One region of the Paenibacillus sp. NPDC056933 genome, then DNA from elsewhere that is predicted to be linked to it. Evidence: riboswitches for the same ligand, from Rfam matches in the RefSeq annotation. Region 1 holds a riboswitch; each other region holds the start of a gene.
What was found. Region 1 has a riboswitch for S-adenosylmethionine ahead of metA (homoserine O-acetyltransferase MetA). Riboswitches for the same ligand answer to the same signal wherever they lie in the genome.

Region 1 (5,248 bases):
TCAGCAGATTGTGGCTCTTGGCCCAGGAGCTAACGGCTTCCAGATCTGTAATCATCATCAGCGGATTGGTCGGTGTCTCAACAAATACGGCTTTGGTATTCGGCTGACGAATACTTTCCATAGCCTCAAGGTCATTGGTATCTACATAACTAGCCGTTACCCCGAAGCGGGATAAAATGCGTTCAAGCAAACGATACGTTCCACCATAGAGGTCCAGCGATACAATCAGATGATCTCCTTGACCAAATAGGGCAAAAATCGTTTGCAGGGCAGCCATGCCGGAGCTACAGGCAAAACCGGCATCACCGGATTCCAGTGCTGCCGCTGCTTCTTCCAGCACTTTACGGGTTGGATTCGTCGTACGAATATAATCAAAACCTGTACTCTGTCCAAGCTTCGGGTGGCGAAACGCAGTGGATTGATAGATTGGAAAATTAATGGCACCCGTTACCGGTTCATTGATGGACCCAATTTGAGCCAATCGGCTTTCAATTTTTAACTTGTTATCTTCCATTGCTGCATCCTCCTGGGATCTCGATTAGATTTGCGGTCCAATATCGTAAGGCGTCTCTTGATATACATAGTAATTGAGCCAATTAGAGAATAATAAGTTTGCATGTGCCCGCCAAGTTGCCGGAGGGACACGGGAAGGGTCATCATTCGGAAAATAATGTTTAGGAAGAGCCACATTCATTCCCTTGGCTGCATCCCGGTCATATTCCCATTTCAATGAAAGCGGATCATACTCGGCATGTCCGGTTACAAAAATCTGCTTGCCGTCTTTGGTGGCGACCAGAAAAATGCCAGCCTCCTCGGATTCAACCAAAATTTCGAGGTTATCATTCTTTTCAATATCTTCACGGCGCACTTCCGTGTGACGAGAATGCGGAACGTTAAATACTTCATCGAATCCGCGCAGTAACTGCACATTGGATTTGTTGATCGTATGTGAGAATACGCCAAAGCATTTCTCATCCAGTGGAACTTTCGGAACACCAAAATGATGGTATAAACCCGCTTGGGAAGCCCAACAGATATGCATGGTCGAAGTTACATTGGTTTTGGTCCATTCGAAGATCTCCTGGATCTCCTTCCAATAGTTCACGTCTTCGAAGTCCATTTGCTCTACAGGAGCACCTGTAATGATCATGCCGTCAAAACGGCGATGTTCAATCTCGTCAAAGGTTTTGTAGAACAGGTCCAAATATTCCTGTGATGTATTCTTGGATGTATGAGATTTCGGATGCACCAGAACGATGTCCACCTGAATGGGTGTGTTTCCGACTAGACGAAGCAATTGCGTTTCTGTCGTTTCCTTTGTAGGCATCAGGTTTAATATAGCGATACGGAGCGGACGAATATCTTGCTTATAAGCAGATGTTTCGTCCATGACAAAGATGTTTTCTCCTGCGAGCACTTCCTTGGCTGGCAGGGTGTCTGGTATTTTGATCGGCATGTTGTTCAAACTCCTCCTTGTGCATAGATAGATGCAGCATGGGCTGCCATGAGCTTGCCTTCAGGCGCTGGATGCCATTACATCAAGTGACAAGCTCAAGTTCCGTAGCGAAAATCACTGCTGAGAAGTCGGGGCATATAAAACAAAGACCTTCCTCGGATTCCGAGAAAGGTCATATGTAAATAGATATGCGCCTCTCTCATCTCTCAGTTACAACAGTGCCACATGGACACTTGGTCGCTGCAAGAATTAGCACCGTACGGATATACCGCCGGTTGCCGGGTTTCATCGGGCCAGTCCCTCCACCTACTCTTGATAAGATTTCGCTGTATTCAATTGTAATTTAAAATGGTTCACCGTCTACTTTAAAACATTAATCCACTCACGTCAAGATGCAGTTCATAGTCTTCACCTCTGGACCCGGAACCGATCAACTTCCGTTGTCATACACTGCTCCAGGGCGCGAAATCGACACATTTTTGCGCTTGAAAGCACCCTGTACCAGCGGTATACTAAACAAGTGTTATAAACCCTTATGTGAGAGGTGACATATTCAATGGATGGCGACCCGAGGCCCGACTGGCAGCCGAGTTCCTACAAACTGCATAGAGAATTGACATCAGCATGCCGGCAGCGGGACGTTACTTCCGTTTGTATATAGAGCGAACGCAGTCCTGATCTCCAGGCTCCGCTGCCGACCGGCTGATCTCTTCTTTTTTGCGCCCAAATTGATAAAAATCCGCCAGCTTGGCGGGTGCAGAAGGAGTAGATAAACAATGAAAATCCGGTTGGTAAACAACGGTGTATTTATCCCGGTGGACGACATTCAGCAGGCGCTGACTCCACCAGCGGAGGGATTTTACTGGATTGATGCGGATGTAGACGATTTGGCGGTACTTCAACCGCTGTTCTTAATGCATGATCTGGCAGTGGAAGACTGCTTGAGTGACGAAGAACAACGTCCGAAGATTGAAATTTATGAGAGCCATTATTTTATTGTCATTAATAGCATTCGTTTCGATGATGAAGAGATTTTTTTGCGTGCCGTCAACCTGTTCCTTGGAAGACATTTTATTATCAGTGTTACGAAACAGAAAGTCAGTGAATTACGGACATTGAAACCGATACTATGGGAACAGGAAATCAGCACCCCGGATCGGCTGCTGTACCTCCTCGTGGACTTGATTGTTGATAATTATTTCACAGTCGGTGACCGGATTGAAGCACGGATTGAGAAGCTTGAGGAAGATATCCTGATGCACACCAAAAAGTCTCATTTGAATGAGATCATCGGGCTGCGCAGTGAGATTTTGTGGCTCAAGAAAGTGCTGGGACCTCAGAAAGAGGTCATTAACACCCTAAACAAAAAAGACCTGCGTCTCATCGATGATCAGCTGCAAAAATACTTCAGTGACATTTATGAGAATGCTGTGAAGATATCCGAAACCTTTGAGACGTATCGCGACCTGATGGGCAACTTGCGAGAAGCTTACCAATCGAGTATTGCCAACCGAGCGAATGAAATCATGCGCGTGTTTACCGCGATTACCACAGTCTTCATGCCACTGACGGTCATTACCGGTATTTATGGAATGAACTTCGACAACATGCCTGAGCTACACTGGAAGTATAGTTATTTTGTTGTCATCGGATTAATGGTTACTCTGGGTCTGAGCATGTTCTTTATTTTCCGCAAGAAAGACTGGGTTTAAACTGCCACAGACCAAAGCTGAAAAGACGAAGCCCTCCATTCGGAGAAGCGCCTCGTCTTTTTTATTTATTGTATTTTAGTACGATTAGACCTACTGATTACCCCATTGTCCCCACTCTAGCCCGCGTGTTGCTCCGTCTCTGTGTGGCGACGGAAACGAATTCGAATCATGCGCAACCTTTCATAGACCTGCTCCAGACTGCCTCCGCCGGGCTTCTCTTCTCCATACACTTTATGTAACACGGGCTTCAGAAACGTATCTCCCAGCTCTTCGTAGGCGCTCCATACCGCCTCTTGTTCCTGTTCAGGCATTACGGCCAGCTCTGCATCCAGCAGGCAGTCTGTATCATACCCCTCCAGATCCAATGTTTCCAGCAATTCAATCAGCTCCCGCCGGGACAATCCGGAACGATTCACGATTTCCTCCAGCGTATGTCCTTCCTTCATGCCTTCAAGCACCTGCTTGCGTGTGGTAAATCGGTCGAGCTCCTGCTTGTATTTCTGCTCTCTCTGCTTGTAAAGCCAGCTCTCATAATCTTGTTCCTTCAGAGCTGTATACACCCAGTCCAACGGAAAAGATGTGGAACGTTCCAAGCCGTTTGTCAGTTCCAGCCATTCTGCCCCGTACTCGGAAGCTTTGCTCTCGCCCACACCAGGCAGCTGCATCAACTCTTCCATGGTTTGCGGTACAAATGCACTTATCATGCGCAACAGACGGTTCGTTGCAATAAAATACGGGGCTTTCCGGTCTGATGCTGCTCTCTTCCTCCGCCAAGTACAGAGATCCGTATACAACTCCTCATTGTTAACCAATTCACTGTAACATTGAAGACGCTGACCACTATAACTGCGTGATTTCGGGTCTTCATTCTCATGGAACAGACCCTGGAGCAATGGACGGTATCCATCTTTCATCTGTATGGCTAGCTGATGACGGTATACATGTAGTAACTCATCCCACGAACTGCCTTCGTACCAGATCACATCCTCTCGGTCACCTTCCTCATAGCGACTCCAACCCAGGTGCCATGATCCTTCCTCTTCACCAATCCATAACTGGGCCTGCTCTTCATCCATACCTGAAATTCGAGATAATCTGTTCATAAAAATGACTTCCATTTCTGTCCCTCCTTCAAAAGTTCAGCTTCGCAAAGTCTGATCATGCTGTTTCAAGACAGCACAAAAAACACCTCTCCTGCAAAATCCATGCAAGAGAGGTGCTTCCTCATCAACCGTGCTATGCTGTTGCTCATATATTACCACAATGGAAAAATTCGTCAACCATTAGATTGTAAATCCTTTTACTTGTTCAATGCCAACTTGGCCAGTGCAAGCGAACCACACAGCCCCGCATTATCACCAAGTCCTGGAGAAACGACATACTGGTCAATGTCGGATTGAAGTGCCGGATGCTGAACATAACCAGCGAGCAATTCCTGCAATTTGCTACGAATCATCGGGAACAGGTGCTCCTGCTTCATCACACCACCGCCCATTACAATTTTCTGCGGAGTGAGAATCAATACGTAATTCATCAGGGCATGCGCCAGGTAATGAGCTTCCATCTCCCAGGCCTTGTGATCAGCAGGCAGTTCGTACGCTGGTTGCTCCCAACGTTTGTTGATGGCGGGACCGGCCGCAAGCCCTTCCAGACAGTCCCCATGATACGGACAGAATCCTTCATATGTATCCTCGGGATGTCTGCGCACAATGATATGTCCCATCTCTGGATGAGACAATCCATGAACCATTTTGCCACCTACAACAGCTCCTGCACCAATGCCCGTTCCAACAGTGATATACAGACAGCTCTCCAGCCCCTGTGCAGCACCCCAAGTCGCTTCCCCGAGTGCAGCTCCATTCACATCCGTATCAAACGTCATCGGTACATCAAAGTGTTCCTTAAGCTTGCCAATCATATTGTACTGACCCCAATGCGGTTTGGGTGTTGTCGTGATGTAGCCATATGTCGGACTTCCTTCAATGGGATCAATCGGACCAAACGAACCCACACCTAACGCTTCAATTCCTTTACCCTCAAAAAAAGCAATCACCTGAGCCATTGTCTCTTCCGGTGTCGT
Region 2 (5,248 bases), on a different contig from region 1:
ATTCCCAATTACATTCTCTGCGACTCCACCTTGGATTTCTTGCCACACGTCATCACGCGCCTGAGCCGCCAGCTCTACTGTCTTGCGAATCAGCTTCAGCGACTCCTGTTCTCCGATGCCCCTCTTGCCGAAGCCATCCACTGTTGCCTGATAACTGGATGTGATCGCGCAGTCCGCTCCTGCACGGAAGTAATCCGCATGCACCTGAACGATAACTTCCGGATTCTCCAGCAGGACACGTGCTGACCATAATGGATCATCCAGATCACACCCCTGCTGCTCAAGTTCGGTTGCCAGTGCCCCATCGAGAATCATAACCGGATGTTCCCGCAGGATCTGTTCCAACGGATTAATGCGTTTTGGTTGCGTCATGTTCTAGTCCTCTTTTCTTATTCACACGTTCTGTCAGATAATACGTTGCGTAACATAATACAATAAAAGGAATACCGCAGTACAACGCTATGCGCTGTGTCGGGTCAAAAGCAATGCCTATGCATGAAGCCAGACATAATATAAATGAAATAATCGGTACTGCCGGGTACAGCGGCGTCCGGTAGACCAGCTCCTCAACCGCATGCCCTTCCCGAAGATACTGTCTGCGAAACATATACTGCGAAGCACTGATGCTCATCCATACGGCAACAACGGCAAGGCCAGAGATGGAGACCAGCGTAATATACACGGTACCTGGTGCAATGATGCTCGAGAGCAAAGCCAAAGCGCCACCAACCATGCTGATCAGGAGGGCATTCAGCGGTACACCGCGTTTCGTCAATTTGGCAAACCATGGAGAGATCGTCTTTTTATCTGCCAGAGACCACAGCATCCGCGAAGAAGCATATAGGCCCGAGTTGGCAGCAGAGAGAATCGCCGTCAGAATAACAAAGTTCATAATATCTGCTGCATACGGAACACCAATTCGCTCCATTACAGCTACAAATGGACTTTCGAGAACACTAGCATCCGACATGGGTAATAGCGCAGAGAGAATAACAATGGTTCCGATAAAAAAGATAATTAAGCGCCATAACGTGGTATGGATCGCTTTCGGAATCGTCTTTTCCGGATTCTCCGTCTCCCCGGCAGCAATTCCGATTAATTCTGTGCCCGAGAACGCAAAGTTTACGGCAAGCATCGTCATCAGTATCGCAGAAGCGCCATTCGGGAACCAGCCTGACGCTGTAATATTGGATAGAAAAGGGGCGGTTTCCGAGTCTGCCATTGGAATAATACCGAACATGGCTGCCGCACCGAGAATAATAAAGACCAAAATCGTAAGTACTTTAACCGAAGAGAACCAGAATTCCGATTCTGCAAAAAATTTGACCGTCAGCGCGTTGAACAGGAAGATCATGAGCGCAAAGAGCGCACTCCAGATCCATACATTCACGGAAGGAAACCAGCGTTGCATCAGCAGTCCCGCTGCTGTAAATTCGGAACCGAGGGCAACCGTCCAGGTTAGCCAATACAACCAGGCTACAGTGTATCCTGTTGCCGGCCCAATGTATTTTGCCGCATAGCTATGAAATGCCCCAGTCTCCGGCATATGAACGGACAGTTCACCTAAACAAAGCATAACCAGATAAACGACAATCGCTCCTATCAGGTAAGACAGAATAGTCCCGATCGGCCCTGCCTGCTGAATGGTATAACCTGAGCTAAGAAATAAACCTGTACCAATAACTCCTCCAAGTGAGAGCATGACTACATGCCGTGCCTGCATTTTGCGCTGAAAATGCCCTGTATCTTTGTTGTTATCCATGCCTGCTCCCCTACTTCTTCATCCAGAACAACAAAAAGACCCACCCTTCCCGAAGAGTGCGCCATAACTGACAAATAAAGACAAACGCTCCTATCTATCAGGCTGTTCACCCGCTGGAATTAGCACAGTATCCTTCAGATCTGTTGCTGAGGCTTCTAAGGGCCAGTCCCTCCACCTCTCTGGATAAGAAAATGATTTTTTATAAATATAGCGATCTATCATGGTTGTGTCAACAATTAAATATCATCATCCATTTGTGGATAAAGGAATATCTCCACCCTCATCTTTAATCCGTCGATGATCCATAATCTGTGATTTTCATTTTCACATCATAGGTCACGGGAATCTGACTAAAGGTTTCATCCCAATTTTTTTTGACCTTTTTCCATACTTTCGGGTATTTGATCCGCAACTGCTCTCCAAATCCGGCCACTTCCACCCGATAGGTGTGCTGCATTTTGTTCATAACCTGCTGCATTTGTTCTTTGGCTGCACTAGCGAACTGAGCCTCCAATTCATCAATGTACTCTTCCGTCGCAGGAATTTCCGGAGAACTCCAATCTTCCATGAGTTGACCTTCTGATTCAACTTTTACATGAAAAGAAATGTCATCTCCGTGGACTTTTGGCACAATTTTGCTCTTAGTAGACTTGATTTCATAGACTATCGTATGTCCCTTTTTCGGTGCATACGATTTTAAGGCCCCTCCCTTAGCCTCCCCAGTGATCCAGGACAATCCTTGAAGGTCCACCTGATTTAAGGTGCCGATCCACTTTTTCGTTTTCCCTTTATAGACGCCTGCGCCTGAGAATTTATGCTCCCCATCAGCAGTAAGGACATTTTGCAGCAAAAAGCTTGATCCTGACTGCATTTTGCCATCAAGTTTCGCGAGGGATACAGGAGGAAGAATTTTATTGGTACGATATGCATTATTCACCAACCCCCTCAAATAAAAGACTGGGATTTCTCCCGGCTCCTTGGAGCTAAGGGCATCTAAAGCACGTCCTTTGCTTACCAAAACAAGGGAACTGGGTCGGATATCATTGTCCCGCAAAACAAAATCAAGCAGCTGCTCCATGCTGTATTTCTTCGACAACTCTTGGGAAACGACAATAACCTTTAAATGATGACCAATGAGCGGACGGTCTCTTCTTAGAGCAAACTGACGAAAGATCTGAAAAAGGGAATCTCCGGTCAACTGTTCATTCAAAAAGGTTTGTCCGCCGGAAGAACCACTGGAACTGCTTTGATTTTCCTGTTTTCCCCCAACTCGTGGGACAATCTGTACGGTAGCTGTAAATACGTTGTTTTTGGGATAATGACCTCCTTGTTTATTAATGTCCTGTTCTAATTTCGTTTCCTCAGCGACGTCCAGCCCCAGACCCACATAGACACTTAAATCCTCGATCTCTTTGCTGCTCCAGCAGCCTGAGACAAAAACCAGCAGCGCCGTTGACAAAAGGGTTAATTGCCTTCTGATCCTGCTCAATTGTACTTGCCTCCTTTCTTTCGGAACATGCTCAACAACAGAAGTAATAGCGGCAAAACACCAAACAAATAAATGGATGTATTCCCCAAAGCATCTCCGAGTTTGAACGTTTCGTCCACGTTCTGCGGAAGCATAGCAGTGATGTAACTGATCGGGAGCAGAATGATCAGAAAAGGCAGCATTTTTTTCTTGAACAATTGCGAACATCCAAGAGAAGCGCCATAATGCGTGATCGTAGACGTAGAGAAAATTTGCATAATCCAAATAACCAGCAGCAGGGATTCGAACCGTTCAAAGAACAACCCCTCGATCTCAAAGCTGCGCATCAAATCAAGGGTTGGCCACGTTCTTGTTTTCATGCCTTCAATAGATAAACTGCCCACAACCATAACTAATGTGATGAGGTAGATCACCATAGGGATAAGGATTCCCCAGACCATGGCTTTCTTGCCCTTCTCTGGATTTTTCATAAATGCCATCACCACAAACATGACTTCATAACCCGTATAGGCAAGCACCGAAGATTTCAGCCCTTTAAACACCGGCATGATCCCCTCTCCCAGCACAGGTCTCAAATTATTGATCTCAAACAGACTGCTGCTCAGAAAAATGGCCAGTACAAAAAGAATAAGCGTAATGGGTAAAATGATCTCATACAAACGCGCCATGGAGTTGATCCCTCCTGAGATCAAATAAAAGCCGATCCACATAAACACCATGACAATGGCCCACACCGGGGTTCCCTCCAATAAATATAACCGGGTGACTTCAGCCATCACCCTGATTTCAAAGGCAGAGATGACAAGGAAATACAGGATGATCGCAGCTCCCAAAATATAAGCAATCCACTTCCCTGTGATTTCCTCAGTGAATTGAAAAACGGTCTTCCCTGGGAATCTTCGGCACAAGGTCACCAGGATTATACCCAGCAGCATAGCCAACAGACCGGACAATATAATTGAAATCCACACATCAGGCGTTTTGACCGCCGTTACCGTAGTTCGGGGAAGTGTAAGTATTCCTGCACCGAGCATGTAATTGATGATAAAGACTGCGGCTTGAACTGTCGTCAGCTGGTCCTTTTTAGGATTCATGATCCACCTCCTGAATATCGGATATGCCTACTTTTTGCGATCAGGGTCTTTCGGATTCATCATGCCTGGGCGCTGCCTCATCATTCGTAAGGGTACCCGAATAAAGAAATCCTTCCAATCCGACAGGCTGAACGGCACAGCCGGGGTGACGTAAGGAACTCCAAAGCTTTTCAACCGAACCAGATGACTGCAGAGCAGCAAGAAAAACATAACTACCCCAAACAATCCATAGACAGCCGCACTGAACATTCCAAAAAAACGTAATATACGCAGTGTAATCCCCGCACTATATGAGGGGATTGAGAACGAAGAAATCGCAGTGACGGCCACAACTATAACCAGAAATGGACTGACCATTCCGGCCTTCACCGCGGCCTCCCCAATAATCAAACCGCCAACGATGCCCATCGCAGGTCCGATCGGCTTCGGAAGTCGAATTCCCGCTTCCCGCAAAATTTCAATGGAGACTTCCATAATCAGCGCCTCAATAATGGAGGGAAAAGGCACCCCCTGTCTGGTTTGAATAATGGTTAGAGCCAGCTTCGTTGGAATCAGACCCGGATGATAAGAGATAAAGGAGATATACAATGCAGGCGCGAACAGGGCAAGCATGGCCGCAAGGAAACGAAGCATACGCAGAAACGTCCCCGGAATCCAGCGCTCGTAATAGTCTTCGGGGGATTGAAGCAGCATGCTGAAGGTCGACGGTACAATTAATGCAAAGGGTGTTCCATCCAGTAAGATGGCTACGCGTCCTTCCAATAACCCGCTGATTACACGGTCGGGTCTCTCTGTATTCTGAACCTGTTGAAATGGGCTCAGTTCATCGTCTTCAATCAACTGTTCCACATAACCTGATTCCATCATCATATCCATGTCCAGGCTTTGGATTCTTTTCTCAAC
Region 3 (5,248 bases), on a different contig from region 1:
AAAACCTAACGGGAATGAGATTGGAAGTCTATACAGTGATAGCCAATCCGGTTCTTTGTATGTAGTGTTTGAGTATGTTAAAACAGGTCATATTGATGATAGGGAGCAGAATCTGGATGCCAATGAACTGTTAAGCAGTTATATCCGGGGCACGGAAGAAGAAAATAGAAATGCTGCACCTGAAGATAAAATGTACGTAACAGGGTGGGAAATTGAACCGACATATGACAGTAGCAATCATCGTTTAATTTATTCTCTTGGTTTCAAGGATGCTTATCAGCAATCCATGGTCAATTACAACGTAAAGCTCCTGACACGTGAAGGATACATCACAGCCATTCTTGTCACAGAAACAGCCAACTTTCAGCAGAGTCGCCTCGCATTCGAAGAGATGGTTCTTAACAGGCTCAGCATAAATACAGGTTACACTTACGAAGATTATGATGCTTCCACTGACAAAACATCGACCGTCGGACTCAAAAGCCTTTTGGTTGGCGGAATTGGTTATACGGCGGGCCAAAAATTCAGCATACTGATTCTGCTAAAAAAAGGGTGGCCTTTTATCGTTATCGTATTACTTGCCCTATTGGGCTGGAACAAATACAAAATGAAAACGTCGAAGAAAGACGAAGCCATGCTATCCCCCACTGAGAAGGCCTATCTGCAAGATGCGGATGAACAGCAGTATGCTGAACAAAACGAATTATCTTTTTATCGCAAATCTGGACAGCAATCCGAAACGAAACGAACATAACCAAAGACATTAAAAAGGCCATGCATCTCTTGTTCAGAGATATATGGCCTTTTCTGTGTGTATATTTTGGTATGCTATCAGCTTAATCGTTCAGCTTAAAATGCAGGTTCTACAGCACCTTGATAACGTTCTTTGATGAACGTTTTAACTTCTTCAGAATGCAGAGCTGCAGCCAGTTTCTGGATCGCATCTGCATCTTTGTTATCTTCACGGGATACAAGGATGTTTGCATAAGGGTTACCTTGCAGATCCTCGATCAGCAGCGCATCCTTCTCTGGGTTCAGATTGGCTTCCAGCGCGTAGTTGGCGTTAATGAATACCAGGTCTGCTTCATCAAGTTGCCGAGGCATCATGGCTGCATCCAACTCAATGATATTCAGGTTTTTCGGGTTAGCTGTAATATCCTGAATCGTGGAAGTAATATTTTTGTCGTCTTTCAGCGTGATAAGTCCTTCCTTCGCAAGCAGCAACAATGCACGACCGCCGTTCGATGGGTCATTAGGGATGGCTACTTTGGCGCCATCTTTCAGTTCATCCAAAGACTTAATTTTTTTGGAGTAGCCAGCAAATGGCTCAACATGCACAGGTGTTACAGCAACGAGGTGAAAACCACGTTCTTTGTTCTCTGTATCCAGGTAAGGCTGGTGTTGGAAAAAGTTTGCATCCAGCTGTTTGTCCTCAAGTTGTTGGTTCGGTTGAACATAATCATTGAACGTCACGATTTGCAAGCGAATGCCTTCTGCTTCGAGCTCAGGTTTGATGCTTTCCAAAATTTCCGCATGTGGTGTAGGTGATGCTCCCACTTTCAATTCCACGGTGCGCGGTGCGCCTCCAGCATTGTCAGCGCCGCTGTCGGAATCCTTATTGTTTCCGCAAGCCGCAAGAACCGCAATCAGCATAATGCTAAGTAGAGCAATAGACCATTTTTTCATGTGTAAAACCCCTTCTCCAATAAATTTTTATCTATGTGTTATTTCCTGGTGAACCATTTAACCAACCGATCGCCAGCCATCTGAAGCACTTGCACCAGTATGACCATAAATACAACGGATATAATCATAATTTCATTTTGATAACGGTAGTATCCGTAGTTGATAGCCAATGTTCCAAGACCTCCACCACCAACCATTCCCGCCATTGCCGTGTAGGAAACAAGGGTAACGATCGTAATGGTGATCCCGGCTAGCAGACCCGGCAATGCCTCTGGCAGAAGCACACGCCGTACAATCTGTCCGGTTGAAGCTCCCATCGCCTGTGCCGCTTCAATGACGCCACGATCCACTTCACGCAGTGTAGTTTCCACCAACCGGGCAAAGTATGGAGCTGCAGCAATGACGAGCGGTGGTATAACGCCCATTACACCTGTAGCTGTGCCGACCAGTGAACGCGTAAACGGAATGAGTGCAACAATCAGAATGATAAATGGTACTGATCGCAAAATGTTTACGATAAACGATAGTACAGTGTACACCACTTGAGACTGGATTGAAGCCGACCTTGCCGTCATGAAAAGCAATACGCCTAGCGGCAAACCAATGATTATCGTGAACAGGCCCGATGCCCCCAGGATCTGCAGTGTTTCAATTGAAGCCTTACCGATTTCTTCCCAACGTACCGTAGAAAAATCCATTTAACGAAGCACCTCCACATCAAGTCCCTGATCCATTAACTCATGAATGGTGAGATTAATCTCATCCGACTGCCCCTCAAACCGAACAGTCAGCTGTCCATAGGGAACTTGCTTGATCGTTGAAATGGTGCCTTGCAAGATGGCGAAATCCACTCCGGTTTTGCGAACCGTTCTGGACAAAATCGCCTCATATGTTTTATCGCCAAGGAAGGATATTTTTACAAGCTTAGAAGATCCGTCCGTCTGCAATGAAACACCTGCACTCGCCAGAGCGGTCTCTTCCAATGCAATTCCCACCTCATGGTCACGCATCATAAAGTCACGTGTAATTGCATGCTGCGGCTTGAGGAATACTTCCGTCACCGGCCCTTGCTCCACGATGCCTCCTTGATGGATAACCGCCACCTGATCACAGATATTCTGGATCACGTGCATCTCATGGGTGATTAGAACAATCGTGAGGTTATACTTTTCATTGATATCCAGCAATAACTTCAGAATCGAATCCGTTGTCTGGGGATCAAGTGCCGATGTGGCCTCATCACACAGCAACACGTTCGGATCACTCGCGAGTGCTCTCGCAATACCCACCCTTTGCTTCTGTCCGCCTGACAGTTGGGCTGGATATTTATTGCTGTGGTCCTCCAGTCCAACCAATGCGAGCATTTCCTTCACTTTGCGATCTATTGCAGCCTTGGGTGTATTGACCAGTTTTAAAGGAAAAGCGACATTGTCGTACACCGTAGCCGAAGATAACAAGTTAAAATGCTGAAAGATCATGCCGATCTTGCGCCGTTGTTGTTGTAAATCGGTCTTGCCCAGACGGGTTAAATTGATCCCATCAACCCAAACCTCGCCTGCCGTCGGTCTTTCGAGCAAATTGATACAACGGATCAATGTGCTCTTGCCTGCACCCGAATGACCGATAACTCCGAATATTTCACCTTTGCCGATATTCAAATTTAGGTCCGACAAGGCCGTCGTACTTTTAGCACCTTTACCGTACGTCTTGGTTAAACCTTTTAATTCAATCAAAATTACTGCTCCTTCCCACTACCTACATGTATCTTTACCCGAATGAAAGGAAAACTCCCCTTGGTCGTACAAAAAAAGAGCCCCTTTTGCAGAAACAAAAAGGGCTCTTCACGTGAAAGATTATACCTTCTCATCTGCCAAAATCGTGCCTTGCACCATTTTGTAGGAATTAGCACCTAACATCTATAAAGTATGACACAGCTGTCATGCAGTTATAAATCGGTTGCCGGGCTTCATCGGGCCTGTCCCTCCGCCGCTCTCGATAAGAAATATTTAATTTATAAGTTCAGTAGTTATAATGTTAATGTCATAAATGTTAATTCCATCTAACTGTCGATCAGGAACTCAGTATAATCCAAGTATTCCGATTTGTCAAAGGCAAATATTGCAATCCAATCACCTCGCAGGGTGATTCATTCCCTGCTTATGCCACTTCTCGTTGATGTAGCCATACGCTGCTTTTAATGTCTTACATACCATATCTACACCCTGGCGGAGTTCCAAAAGATGCTGATCCAGGTCTTCCAGCTTCACTTTCCCTTGCAAAGTCTGGTGCAGCTGCCACAGATCATCCTGCATTTCGGAGTTCATGTAATGAATCTCCATGTTTCGTCGTTTGCGCAATTTGCTCATCGGCTCACGGTAGGAGTCTTTGATCCGGATCAGCTCGTTGGCAAGATCATGATGCAGCTTGTCATAGCCAAACTGTCTTAATACGGTGAAATAAGAAAAATGAATTTTAACACTGGTTGTATTCAGCTCAAATATTTCATTCAACACCGTACCTAACTTATCCAGAATGGCAAAACATCGGATGAAACCATCCTTGTAAAAGTAAACGTAACGAGCATACTCCGCTTTTTCGGGTATTGTCATATCATCCGTAGAGCCCGCTTTGACTTTTTGACGAAAATGGGAAGCAGCAAAACAGCTTTGCTCCAGTTCATCCAACGAGGAGATGAGTCCCTGGGTCCACACATACAGTTTACGAAAATCATGGGCAGGATCATGGTCCACATGCATTTGTCGCTGAAATAGCTCAAGTGTAGCCGCCATCGCCTCCATTGCTTCTTTGAGGATCCCTTCGTTTTGACGCGGTAATTCACCCAGCAACGTTCGCAGCATATATAGCCTCCTCTATCCACTCTGCAGATCATCAAAATAATAATAATTTATAATATTAAACAAAATCGGAATCAGAGTAAACGTATGACCGCTGCTTACATTAGGTTGCCCTGACACGCCTGACATCAAACAAAGTTCACCTGTCCAATGATGTACATCATCGGATGGTGAACTTCACTGGATTCATCCCCTGAACTACAATAATTTTTCGGATATATTAGAAACGGTTAACGGGCCGATGCAACTTGTACACCAGGAAACTCATATAGGTTAATACACCGAACAAAATGGCAATATCGAGCATATGCGCCAACGCCACAAACATATACACTTCCGGGCGGTTCATCGTAAGCATTAGTCCAAAACCTATGACCACTTGCAACAAAACCAGCACAACAGAAATAACGCCGAGAGCTCTTAATTCCGTGTTATTCGGATGTTTGCGATACGCAAAATGACCGAGAATGGCAATGACGATCACTAATGAAACAGCCGCCACCCGGTGAGCAAAAGCAACAGCTACGCCTCCCGAGAGTTCAGGAATAATCTGCCCGTTACAGAGCGGAAAACCTGAACAGCCACCAGCAGAATCCGTATGGCTCACAAAGGCCCCAGTATATACCACGAGGTACGTATAGATTGTGGAAAACCACACCAGATTACGAAAACCTTTGCTGACCCGCGGGTATCGATTCAATCGTTCC

Region 2: another riboswitch for S-adenosylmethionine. It lies ahead of mmuP (S-methylmethionine permease); the one in region 1 lies ahead of metA (homoserine O-acetyltransferase MetA).
Region 3: another riboswitch for S-adenosylmethionine. It lies ahead of ACFTRD_RS27650 (methionine ABC transporter ATP-binding protein); the one in region 1 lies ahead of metA (homoserine O-acetyltransferase MetA).

What each region holds. Positions count from the first base shown of each region.
Region 1 is NZ_JBHUQN010000001.1:1,099,833-1,105,080, reverse strand. It holds gene ACFTRD_RS05100 (aminotransferase class I/II-fold pyridoxal phosphate-dependent enzyme) at 1-514, opposite strand, end outside; gene metA (homoserine O-acetyltransferase MetA) at 539-1,456, opposite strand; SAM riboswitch class I at 1,653-1,778, opposite strand; gene corA (magnesium/cobalt transporter CorA) at 2,233-3,168, shown strand; gene ACFTRD_RS05085 (HRDC domain-containing protein) at 3,285-4,286, opposite strand; gene ACFTRD_RS05080 (ROK family protein) at 4,469-5,248, opposite strand, start outside.
Region 2 is NZ_JBHUQN010000006.1:222,819-228,066, forward strand. It holds gene mmuM (homocysteine S-methyltransferase) at 1-372, opposite strand, end outside; gene mmuP (S-methylmethionine permease) at 350-1,762, opposite strand; SAM riboswitch class I at 1,850-1,952, opposite strand; gene ACFTRD_RS29095 (Ger(x)C family spore germination protein) at 2,049-3,242, opposite strand; gene ACFTRD_RS29100 (spore germination protein) at 3,248-4,345, opposite strand; gene ACFTRD_RS29105 (spore germination protein) at 4,373-5,248, opposite strand, start outside.
Region 3 is NZ_JBHUQN010000005.1:270,694-275,941, forward strand. It holds gene ACFTRD_RS27635 (DUF2167 domain-containing protein) at 1-754, shown strand, start outside; gene ACFTRD_RS27640 (MetQ/NlpA family ABC transporter substrate-binding protein) at 850-1,686, opposite strand; gene ACFTRD_RS27645 (methionine ABC transporter permease) at 1,725-2,384, opposite strand; gene ACFTRD_RS27650 (methionine ABC transporter ATP-binding protein) at 2,385-3,419, opposite strand; SAM riboswitch class I at 3,547-3,688, opposite strand; gene ACFTRD_RS27655 (Cthe_2314 family HEPN domain-containing protein) at 3,816-4,544, opposite strand; gene ACFTRD_RS27660 (COX15/CtaA family protein) at 4,762-5,248, opposite strand, start outside.